Regions from separate parts of the Mesorhizobium sp. M0615 genome, predicted to be linked through region 3. Evidence: riboswitches for the same ligand, from Rfam matches in the RefSeq annotation. Region 3 holds a riboswitch; each other region holds the start of a gene.
What was found. A riboswitch is a leader RNA that binds a small molecule or an ion and turns the genes downstream of it on or off. The one in region 3 is predicted to bind cobalamin.

Region 1 (3,272 bases), on a different contig from region 3:
GGCGCCATCTGGTCAAGATGGCGATAGAGCCCAAGATCCGTCATCGCATTCATCCTCTGGTCCCTCTTCGCCTGCTCCAGCTCACGCGACGCTGCGCAGCGCCGGCCGGCCGCCTTCGGCAAGGCGCGGGCCGATGAAGGCCGCGTACCATTCGACGAACTGGATCACGCCGCCCTCGTGCAGCTCCGAATAGGGGCCGGGCTCATAGGCCCGAGACAGGATGCCAAAGGCGTTTTCCTCGACGATGCGGCGGTCCTGGTCGTTGGTCTCGGTCCAGACATGGGTGAGCTCCTCAAGGTTGTAGTCGACCCCCTCGACCGCATCCTTGTGCACCAGCCACTTGGTCGTCACCGCGGTTTCGGTGGCGCTGATCGGCAGCACCCGGAAGGTGACCGCATGGTCGATCAGTATGTGGTTCCAAGTCGTCGGATAGTGGTAGTGCATCAAGGTGCCGATGCGGTCGGCGGCAACAGTGTCGGACAGGTTCTTCGTCACCGCGCGCTTTCCGGACATCGTGTAGCTGACGGCATCGCGCAGCAGCGGCGCGCGGGTGGCGCGGTATTGCCCGGCCGGATCGATGCGGAACTTGCTCGGCAGGCCCGCCGCCTCGCATTTCGCCCAGTGCGCCAGCATCTCCGGATCGCTGTCGGCGCCCTGCACGCCGGTCACCGTCGGCGCTTCGGGGAATGTCTTGCACAGCTCTGGATGATTGCCGGCGCAGTGATAGCATTCGCGGTTGTTTTCCCAGACCAGCTTCCAGTTGCCCTTCTCGATGATGGTGCTCTCGAAGGCGACCTTGGCTTGATTCAGCCGGTGCGGCTTGAGGTAGGGCTCTATCATGGCGCGCATCGGGGCAAAGTCGGCAGGTTCTTTTGCCAGGCAGATGAAGATGTAGCCGCCGACGCTCTCGCAGGCGACGGGCTTCAGGCCGAACTGGCTCTTGTCGAAACCGTCGGCCATCTGGCGGGCAAACAGCAGCCGGCCGTCAAGCTCGTAGGTCCACTGGTGATAGGGGCAGACAAGCTTTGCCGCCATGCCCTTCTCAGTGTTGCAGACACGGCTGCCGCGATGGCGGCAGGAATTGTGAAAGGCGTTGATGTTGCCCTTCTGGTCGCGGACCAGCACCACCGGATAATCGCCGATCTGCACGGTGATATAGCTGCCGGGCTTCGGCAGTTCGCAATCATGGCCGATGAACAGCCAGTCGCGATACCAGATAAGCTCCATGTCGAGCTTGAAATAGTCCGGGTCGGTGTAGAAGGGCTGTTCCAGCGAAAAGCCTTGCTTGCGGCCGTTCAGGAGCCTCAGCATGTCGTTGCGCGTATCCATAGTTCTGTCCTCGTGGTTTAAGGACTGAACTTGGTGGTGATGGAGGAAGGATCGGACGCAGGCCGGCGCGGCGCCGGACATGCACTATCCACCTCTTGACCGCCCACCGCGATCAGTCGAGTCTATGCATCTCGGGCTGGTTTCCGGGCTCTGGAGTTGTCCTTGCGGACCATCGCGACACCTTCCCAGGCTCTTGCCCAGTGGTCTCCCGTTGCGACTTCAACTCCACCACCGTTGCGGGGGCAGCGCCGGATTCTGACCGGCTTCCCAATTCTCCGCTGCGTCGTCACGAAGCGGCACCTGAGATGCGATCATCTAATCACGGCAGCGATCGCGACGTCGGCATGAAAGCGACATCGTATCCATGCGGCGCGACACGCGCGGCATACGCCCCGCCGACCACCGAAGGGCTGAGATCCTGTCTTGCGGCGCTATCATCGCCGTTTCGAATCGCTGCGGATCCAGTTCCGATCGGGGGCAAAAAGGGCTCAACGGTATCGAAAAGTTACTATTAGCAATCTCTAATCGAACCGAACGGTTCGTTTCTGTTGACAATGCGTGCAGGACCGTGTGAACGACGGCCCGGAAACCGACACCGGAGCGAACCACTCGGTTCGACATAAGCAACTGAAAACAATGCGATAAATGACCATAGAGGAACTTCCTGGCACAATTTCAAGGTGCAGGACCGTGGTCCACACGGAACAACTTCGTGATTGGAAACCAGCCTATGGCTTTCCCACATCGGGGCTGTCCGAACGACGCGAATTGCTCCCAAGACACGCCGCTAGACGGACAGACAAACTGGAGTACTAAAAATGAAAAAGATCATCCTCACTGCCGCAGCCGTTTTGGCGATCACCGGCAGCGCCTTCGCCGGTAGCGACAATTACGGTTCCAATGGTGCGAACCAGCCAGCCGTCTCGGTCGACAGCTCGTATACGGCTTCCATTCAGAAGCCGGCGCACGCTGACAAGCAGCCTGTCGTTCAGGGCGCCGACCGCGACCTCTACGGCAATCGCTGATCCCGACCAAAGAAGGGCGGCTAACCCGTCGCTCTCGGGATCCCAAAAAATTCAGGAGTATTGAAATGAAAAAGATCATCCTTGCTGCCGCCGCCGTTTTGGCCATCTCCGGCAGCGCTTTCGCCGGCAGCGACAACTACGGTTCGAACGGCGCCAACCAGCCTGCGATTACGTCGACCGATAGTGGCCATACGGCTTCGGTTGAGAAGTCGGCTCCAGCCGAGCAGGCGCCTGCCCACGGTGCCGACCGTAACCTTTTCGGCCGCTAAAAGCCGGTTTCCAGCACGTGGCGGGCTTATCCGCTGCAGCTGGCGGCATCAGAAAAATTCAGGAGACTAAAATGAGGAAGATCGTTCTTGCCACCGCAGCCGTTCTGGCTGTTTCGAGCGCTGCCTTTGCCGGCAGCGACAATTATGGCTCCAATGGCGCCAACCAGCCGGCCGCTGCCGTCGACACCACCCGCACTTCGTCGACCGGCACCAACTCGGCGGTCTACAAGCTGCTGAACTCGTCGGACGACCAACAGAAGTTCGTTCCTCAGAGCAGCGACAGGGATCGGTTCGGCAACAACTAACAGCCGAAGCTTAAAAAAAGAGCGGCGGGCCTAGCCCGCCGCTCTTTTTTCATGCCTGTACAACGCAGCTATCTCAAGCCGCCTTCACTTCCACCGGCTTGAGCGAGAAGGAGTGCCCATCGGCGTCGAAGATGTGCAGGTCCCCGGCATCCGCGGTCAGCCGCAGCTTTGCCCCGCGCTTGACCTCGACATTGCCGGGCAGCTTGGTCACCAACGGCAGGTCGGCGCGACCGATATCGATATAGACCAGCTGCACCTCGCCGAGCTGCTCGACATAGTCCACCACGCCCTCGAAAAGATATTCCGTGCCGGTGGCGACCGACAGATCCTCCGGCCGCACGCCG
Region 2 (3,272 bases), on a different contig from region 3:
GCCTTCGACACCAGGCCGCTCCAGGGACAGCCGCCGACGGCGCGCTCGATGATATTTGTCACCCCCGACGGCGAGCGCTCGATGAACACCTATCTCGGCGCCTGCGTCGAGCTTGGCCCTGAGGATGTCGAGGCCGACAAGGCATCCGGCGCCAAGGTTACCTATTTCGAGGGCTATTTGTGGGATCCGCCGCGCGCCAAGGAGGCGATCCGGCAGACGGCGAAGCTCGCACACGAGGCCGGACGCGAAGTGTCGATGACGTTGTCGGATTCGTTCTGCGTCGACCGCTACCGGGACGAGTTCCTCGAGCTGATGCGCTCGGGCACTGTCGACATCGTCTTTGCCAACAGCCACGAGATCAAGTCGCTCTACCAGACAAAATCCTTCGACGAGGCGCTGGCTCAGATCCGCAAGGACTGCAAGATTGCCGCCGTCACCCGTTCCGAAAAAGGCTCGGTGATCGTGCGCGGCGACGAGACCGTGGTCATCGAGGCGACCCCCATCAAGGAGTTGGTCGACACCACCGGCGCCGGCGACCTCTACGCCGCCGGTTTCCTGCATGGCTACACGCAGGGCCGCAACCTCAAGACCTGCGGCGACCTTGGCTCGCTGGCGGCCGGCCTGGTGATCCAGCAGATCGGCCCAAGGCCAAGGCAGAATTTGCGCCGCGAGGCGGAAGGGGCTGGGTTGCTGTAGATGCGCCGGCAACTAACCAGCCGCCCTACTGACGCGATGACCGCAGTGGCGGAACTGTGTCAAAGCTCGCTGATAGCGACAGCCATTCGCTTCGGAGAACTGACCCATGCTGCTGCCGTGAAGCTCGCTGGAGGAGCGGTGCAAGGCGTGCTTGCCATGACGGCATTCACCGTCATCCAGATCGTCACCAGCATTTTCCAGAAGCTCAGCTTGGGGAAGGCCAGTAAGGGTCCTGAGGTAACGGAGAACTCGCGGCGTCCGTCGGACTTGACTTGCGATCACGTCCCACGATGCCGAATGCGGGCAGCAGACTGAATATTTCACAATGCTAGACAAAGGCGTAAAAGCGCGATCACATAACGACATAAACATTTCGTTATGCGTCATTGACAAAAGAGCGAACTGCTGTGATTGTCTGCGTGTCGTGGTTCTCGCGTGCGGCGCTGCCGCAGCGGAGCTAAGAGGGAAGCCGGTGCGATGCCGGCGCTGCCCCCGCAACTGTTAGCGGCGAGCCAACCCCAATCACGTCACTGAGGCGAATACCCTCAGGAAGACGGGTAGAGGCTATGACCCCGCGAGCCAGGAGACCTGCCACGCGAATTACGTCCACGGGCGGGGTGTCTCGGTGGCCGCTGCAACCCGGCGTTGATGCCGGCCTGCTAGCGCCTTCCTTGTCACCGACGCCCCAATCATCGGGGTATGACATGACTGTCTCTCAGCAAATTCCTGTAGCAACGCTCGGCGTGCCGCGCTTCGGTCGTCGGCGAGAACTGAAATTCGCGCTTGAAAGCTACTGGTCCGGAACATCGTCCGCTGGCGACCTTCTCACGACGTCGAAGGCGCTCCGTGCCGCTAGCTGGGAAGAGCAGCGCGATCGCGGCGTGTCGAAAATCCCGTCGAACGACTTCTCGCTTTACGACCATGTGCTCGACACCGCAGCCATGGTCGGGGCCGTTCCATCCCGTTACGGCTGGAATAGCGGCGAGGTCCCACTTGACATCTACTTCGCAATGGCGCGCGGCAACCAGGGTCAGACGGAGGATTGTGGACACGCTGGTTACCAGGAGGAGGCTCATGGACCTGGTGTAACCGCGATGGAAATGACCAAGTGGTTTGACACCAACTACCACTACATTGTGCCGGAACTCGATGATGATCAGACGTTCGCCCTCTCGTCATCGAAGCCGGTCGATTACTTCCTCGAGGCTAAAGCTCTCGGCATTCACACACGCCCAGTCATCCTTGGACCCATCACCTTCCTCAAGCTGGCGAAATCGCCTGCCGAGGGGTTCGGTCCCATCGCGCTCCTACCGCGGCTGCTGCCGGTTTACGAGCAGCTTCTGGAGAGGCTGAAGCTGTCGGGAGCCGACTGGGTGCAGATCGATGAGCCAGCGCTTGTCCTCGATCTGAACCCGAACGAACGAGCTGCGTTCGAATTCGCCTATGGCCAGCTGTCGAAAGCCGCGCCCGAGCTGAAGATCATGCTGGCTACATATTTCGGGTCGCTGGGAGACAATCTCGAAACCGCGATTTCTCTGCCCTTGGCCGGCCTGCATATTGATCTCGTGCGCGCTCCCGAGCAGCTGGAAACGGTGGCTCGGCTCGCTCCGAAGGATCTGGTGCTCTCGCTTGGCTTGATCGATGGCCGCAACGTCTGGCGTGCGAACCTGCCCGCCATTCTCGACCGCATCAAACCGATCGTCGCCCGCTGGCCCTTGGACCGCGTCGAGATCGCGCCTTCTTGCTCGATGCTGCATGTGCCGATTGATCTGCGCATGGAGACGGAACTCGACGCGGACATCAGGTCGTGGCTCGCCTTCGCGGCCCAGAAGACCGACGAGCTGGTCTTGCTGGCCCGGGCCCTGTCCCAAGGCAGGGATGCGGTGGCAGGCGCGTTGAAAGCGTCTGCCGAGGCTGCCGCCACGCGCGTGACATCCACGAGGATCCATGACCCGCTTGTTCAGGGGCGGATCGCTAGCATTGAGGACAGCGCGAAGCGACGAGAGAGCGCTTTTGGCGAGCGCTCCAGAGTCCAGGCCGGCTCACTCGGGCTGCCGCCGTTCCCGACGACGACCATCGGGTCCTTCCCGCAGACGCCGCAGGTACGCAAGGCGCGGGCCGCTCATGCGAAGGGCCAGCTGAGCTATGTCGACTATGAGACGTTCCTGAAGAAGGAGATCGAGGCTGCAATTCGCTGGCAGGAAGAGATCGGGCTGGACGTTCTGGTGCATGGTGAGTTCGAGCGAAACGACATGGTACAGCATTTCGGCGAGCAGTTGTCCGGCTTCGCGCTCACCCAGCATGCCTGGGTACAAAGCTATGGGTCGCGCTACGTGCGTCCCCCCATCATTTTCGGCGACGTATCGAGGCGCAATCCGATGACAGTGCGCTGGTGGCAATTCGCCCAGTCGCTTACGGAAAAGCCCGTGAAGGGAATGCTCACAGGCCCAGTCACCATTCTCAACTGGTCTTTTGTTCGCGACGACGTACCCCGCTCCGAAGCCTGCCGCCAGATCGCGCTCGCCATCCGCGACGAAGTGACGGATCTCGAAAGATCCGGCGCAAGGATGGTCCAG
Region 3 (3,272 bases):
GCAGCAAAAGCCGCATCGGCTTGCCGCCGACATCGACGAAGCCTTTTACACGCAACACGTTTTCCTGTTCGGCGGCGGTGGCGACGCGCTTGGCCAGGTCGTCGGGATTGGCGATCGAGGGGATGTCGACGATGAAGGTGTCGAAATCGTCATGCTCATGATCGAAAGCGCCGTCGTGATGCGACTTGCGGTTCTCGATGTCGTCTTCGACGGCGAGACCGAGGCCAAGCAGCACCGACGGGTCGACCTTGCCATGCGCAGTCGGCACGATTTTTACCGCGCGAGCGGAATGCTCATTGATGATGGCGTTGGCGCGGGCCGAACCGGCTGAATCCATCAAATCGCTTTTCGACAGGATGATCAGGTCGGCGCAGGCGATCTGGTCCTCGAAGACTTCTTCGACCGGATCGTCGTGGTCGAGCGTTTCGTCCTGAGCGCGCTGTGCCTGCAACGCGTCCATGTCGTTGGCGACGCGGCCTTCGGCCAGCGCCGGGCCGTCGACCACGGCGATGACGCCATCGACGGTCACCCGGCTCTTCACGCTTGGCCACTGGAACGCCTGGACCAGCGGCTTGGGCAGAGCGAGGCCCGAGGTCTCGATCAGGATGTGGTCGACCCTCGGTGTCAGCGCGAGGATCTTGTCGAGGGCGGGCACGAAATCGTCGGCGACTGTACAGCAGATGCAGCCATTGGCCAGTTCGACGATGTTTTCCTCGGGGCAGGTGTCGATGCCGCAGCCTTTCAGGATTTCCCCGTCGATGCCGATGTCGCCGAACTCGTTGACGATGATGGCGATGCGCTTGCCGCCGGCATTTTCCAGGAGATGGCGGACCAGCGTCGTCTTGCCGGCGCCGAGGAAGCCTGTAACGACAGTGCAGGGAACACGGGAGAGGTTGGCGGCCGGGTTTGAAGCGTTCATCGTCAGTCCTTCAGCATGTCGAGGGGTGGGATGCGGGCAACGAGGCCGCGCTTGAGGCTATCGGGCCGGCCGCGCCACGGGATGAGGCCGTCGGCCGAAGTCGCGAAGAGCTTTGCGCCGGTAACGAGGTCGGCGCCGCTGGTTGCGGTCAGATCGCCGAAGACATAGCTCCAGCAGCCGTCACGCAGGATGGCAGCGCTCAGCCGGCGCTTGCAATTGCCGAGACATTCGGCGGTGCGGACGCGGATGTTGTCATCGGCAGCGGCGAGGCGCGTGTCGTCGGCCAGCAGTTCGCCGGCGCGGGGGTGAGCGTCTGAGCCGGTTTCATCGCGGCATGAGGCGCAGACGATGACGGTCACGCCAGCCAACGCGTCGCTATCGGCAGACGAAACATCCGCTGTGCCAGCCGAAAAACTGCTGTTCTGGTCCAAAAACCGTGCTCCTTGCCCGGAAACCCGCCAGGCGATCGGATACTTTGTCTCAGACGGCAGGTCTCCTGGCTCGCGGGTCATCGCCTTGGTTAGCCGCCTTCCCGGTGTTACCCAGTGGCTTTCGGCCTTGGCTCTTCGCTTACAGTTGCGGGGACAGCCGCGGATTTGGGATTTTCGTCCCGTACCGCATTCCCTCTTGGCCCTTGCCGTTGCGGGCAGGGGACCGTCTGGAACGGATTTAGGCTGTTGCGGGGAGTTGTGTCAACGCACGGCTACGACATGGCGATGTCGGCCAAAGGCTTCCCCAAATTGCCGGCCGGCGTCACTTCGACGCGCTCAAGGCCAAGCCAGCCCTGCATCTGCTTCAATTCCTCGAACAACTCTGCAGCTGTCTCCGGCGGCGCGCCGGGTTCGGCGTAGGCGGCGTGGACGCGCAGCACGCCGGCGGGACGGTCGGCCTTGAGGTCGACGCGGGCGACGATCTTGTCGCCGAGCAGGAAAGGCAGCACGTAATAGCCATATTGCCGCTTGTCGGCCGGGGTGTAGATCTCGATGCGGTAGCGGAAATCGAAGAGACGCTCGGTGCGCGCGCGCTCGAAGACCACCGGATCGAAGGGGGCCAGCAAGGCGCGGGCCTCGATCTTTCGCGGCAGGCGGGCGTCCCTATAGAGGTAAGCCGGCTTGTCCCAGCCTTCGACGTTTACCGGCAGCAGTTCGCCCATCTCGACCAGTTCCTCCAGCCGGCCCTTCATGTCGGCCGGCGACAAGCGGAAATAATCGCGCAGGTCACCCGACGTCGCGATGCCGTGGGCGCGGGCGGAAATGCGCAGCAATTCGCGGTGCGCGTCCTCGGCCGCCGGCACCGGCAGGTCGAGGATCGCCTGCGGCAGCACGCGCTCGGGCAGGTCGTAGAAACGCTCGAAGCCACGGCGGTGCGCCGTGGTGATGCGTCCGGCCCAGAAGAGCCATTCGAAGGCGTGCTTGGCGTGGCTCCAGCCCCACCAGCCGCCCGAACCTTTCTGGCCCTCCAGTGCCGAAGCGGCAATCGGGCCGCGCTCGGCGACCGCGCGGTAGATCTCTTCGATATAGGCGGCGTGCTCGCGGCCCCATTTGGCGAGGCCCAGATACATTTCGTCGCCGCTTTCAGCGCGCTGCATGCGCCAGCGCATCAACGGGTAGGTCTCGACCGGCAGGAACGAGGCCTCATGCGCCCAGTACTCGAACACGGTGCGCTTGCGGGTGATTGCGGCATTGTCGAGCAGGGTGAGCGGGTAGGGGCCAAGGCGCGAATAGAGCGGCATATAGTGGGCGCGCACCACGGCGCTGACGGAATCGATCTGCAGCAGGCCGGTGCGCGACAGCACGCGGGCGAGGTGGCGGCGATCGGGCGTGCCGACCGGGCGGGGATCGAGAAATCCTTGCGCGGCGAGCGCGATGCGCCTGGCCGCGGGGAGTGAGATTTTGTCCTTCGTCAAAGTGTCTTGCCTCGAACCATTTTCCCGACTTTAGCCGGCGATTCCGGTCATGCTAGCAGGCAAATGGCGGGAGATGTGTCAGGAGACAAAAGTGGAGTGAAAGATGAAGGAAATCAAACAGGAGGAGATCGGACCAGTTTTTCCCGGCCTGCCGTCCAGCACTGTCTTTTGAACAAGGTTTGACTTGCTTCGCTGAAAGCCGTGCGCTAACCCTCGCCGCGTTGCAGCAAAGGCACCTAACACGGTTCAGCGGTTAAACTGTCGCGCTTCCGCATTAGGGTTGGTTGCTGTAATCAAAGTGGATTGGCCGCCAACGGAAAGCCGAGCATGAACGTACTCCTCAGTTCATACCTGCCCATCGTCCTCTTCATCGCCGTGGCTGCGGTTGTAGGCCTGGCGCTTATCATCGCGCCGTTCCTGGTGGCTTATCGCAATCCCGATCCGGAG

Region 1: it holds a riboswitch for cobalamin, as region 3 does, so the genes downstream of both, NKI46_RS27840 (aromatic ring-hydroxylating oxygenase subunit alpha) here and NKI46_RS11060 (DUF1636 family protein) in region 3, are expected to answer to the same signal.
Region 2: it holds a riboswitch for cobalamin, as region 3 does, so the genes downstream of both, metE (5-methyltetrahydropteroyltriglutamate--homocysteine S-methyltransferase) here and NKI46_RS11060 (DUF1636 family protein) in region 3, are expected to answer to the same signal.

What each region holds. Positions count from the first base shown of each region.
Region 1 covers NZ_JAMYQI010000021.1:29,257-32,528, reverse strand. The annotation lists gene NKI46_RS27845 (FAD-binding oxidoreductase) at 1-44, opposite strand, end outside; gene NKI46_RS27840 (aromatic ring-hydroxylating oxygenase subunit alpha) at 82-1,329, opposite strand; cobalamin riboswitch at 1,447-1,648, opposite strand; gene NKI46_RS27835 (DUF680 domain-containing protein) at 2,148-2,354, shown strand; gene NKI46_RS27830 (DUF680 domain-containing protein) at 2,420-2,623, shown strand; gene NKI46_RS27825 (DUF680 domain-containing protein) at 2,695-2,928, shown strand; gene NKI46_RS27820 (ABC transporter ATP-binding protein) at 3,002-3,272, opposite strand, start outside.
Region 2 covers NZ_JAMYQI010000026.1:20,247-23,518, reverse strand. The annotation lists gene NKI46_RS29415 (adenosine kinase) at 1-696, shown strand, start outside; cobalamin riboswitch at 1,105-1,306, shown strand; gene metE (5-methyltetrahydropteroyltriglutamate--homocysteine S-methyltransferase) at 1,401-3,272, shown strand, end outside.
Region 3 covers NZ_JAMYQI010000005.1:311,760-315,031, reverse strand. The annotation lists gene cobW (cobalamin biosynthesis protein CobW) at 1-919, opposite strand, end outside; gene NKI46_RS11060 (DUF1636 family protein) at 922-1,350, opposite strand; cobalamin riboswitch at 1,389-1,593, opposite strand; gene NKI46_RS11055 (winged helix-turn-helix domain-containing protein) at 1,623-2,825, opposite strand; gene NKI46_RS11050 (NADH-quinone oxidoreductase subunit A) at 3,153-3,272, shown strand, end outside.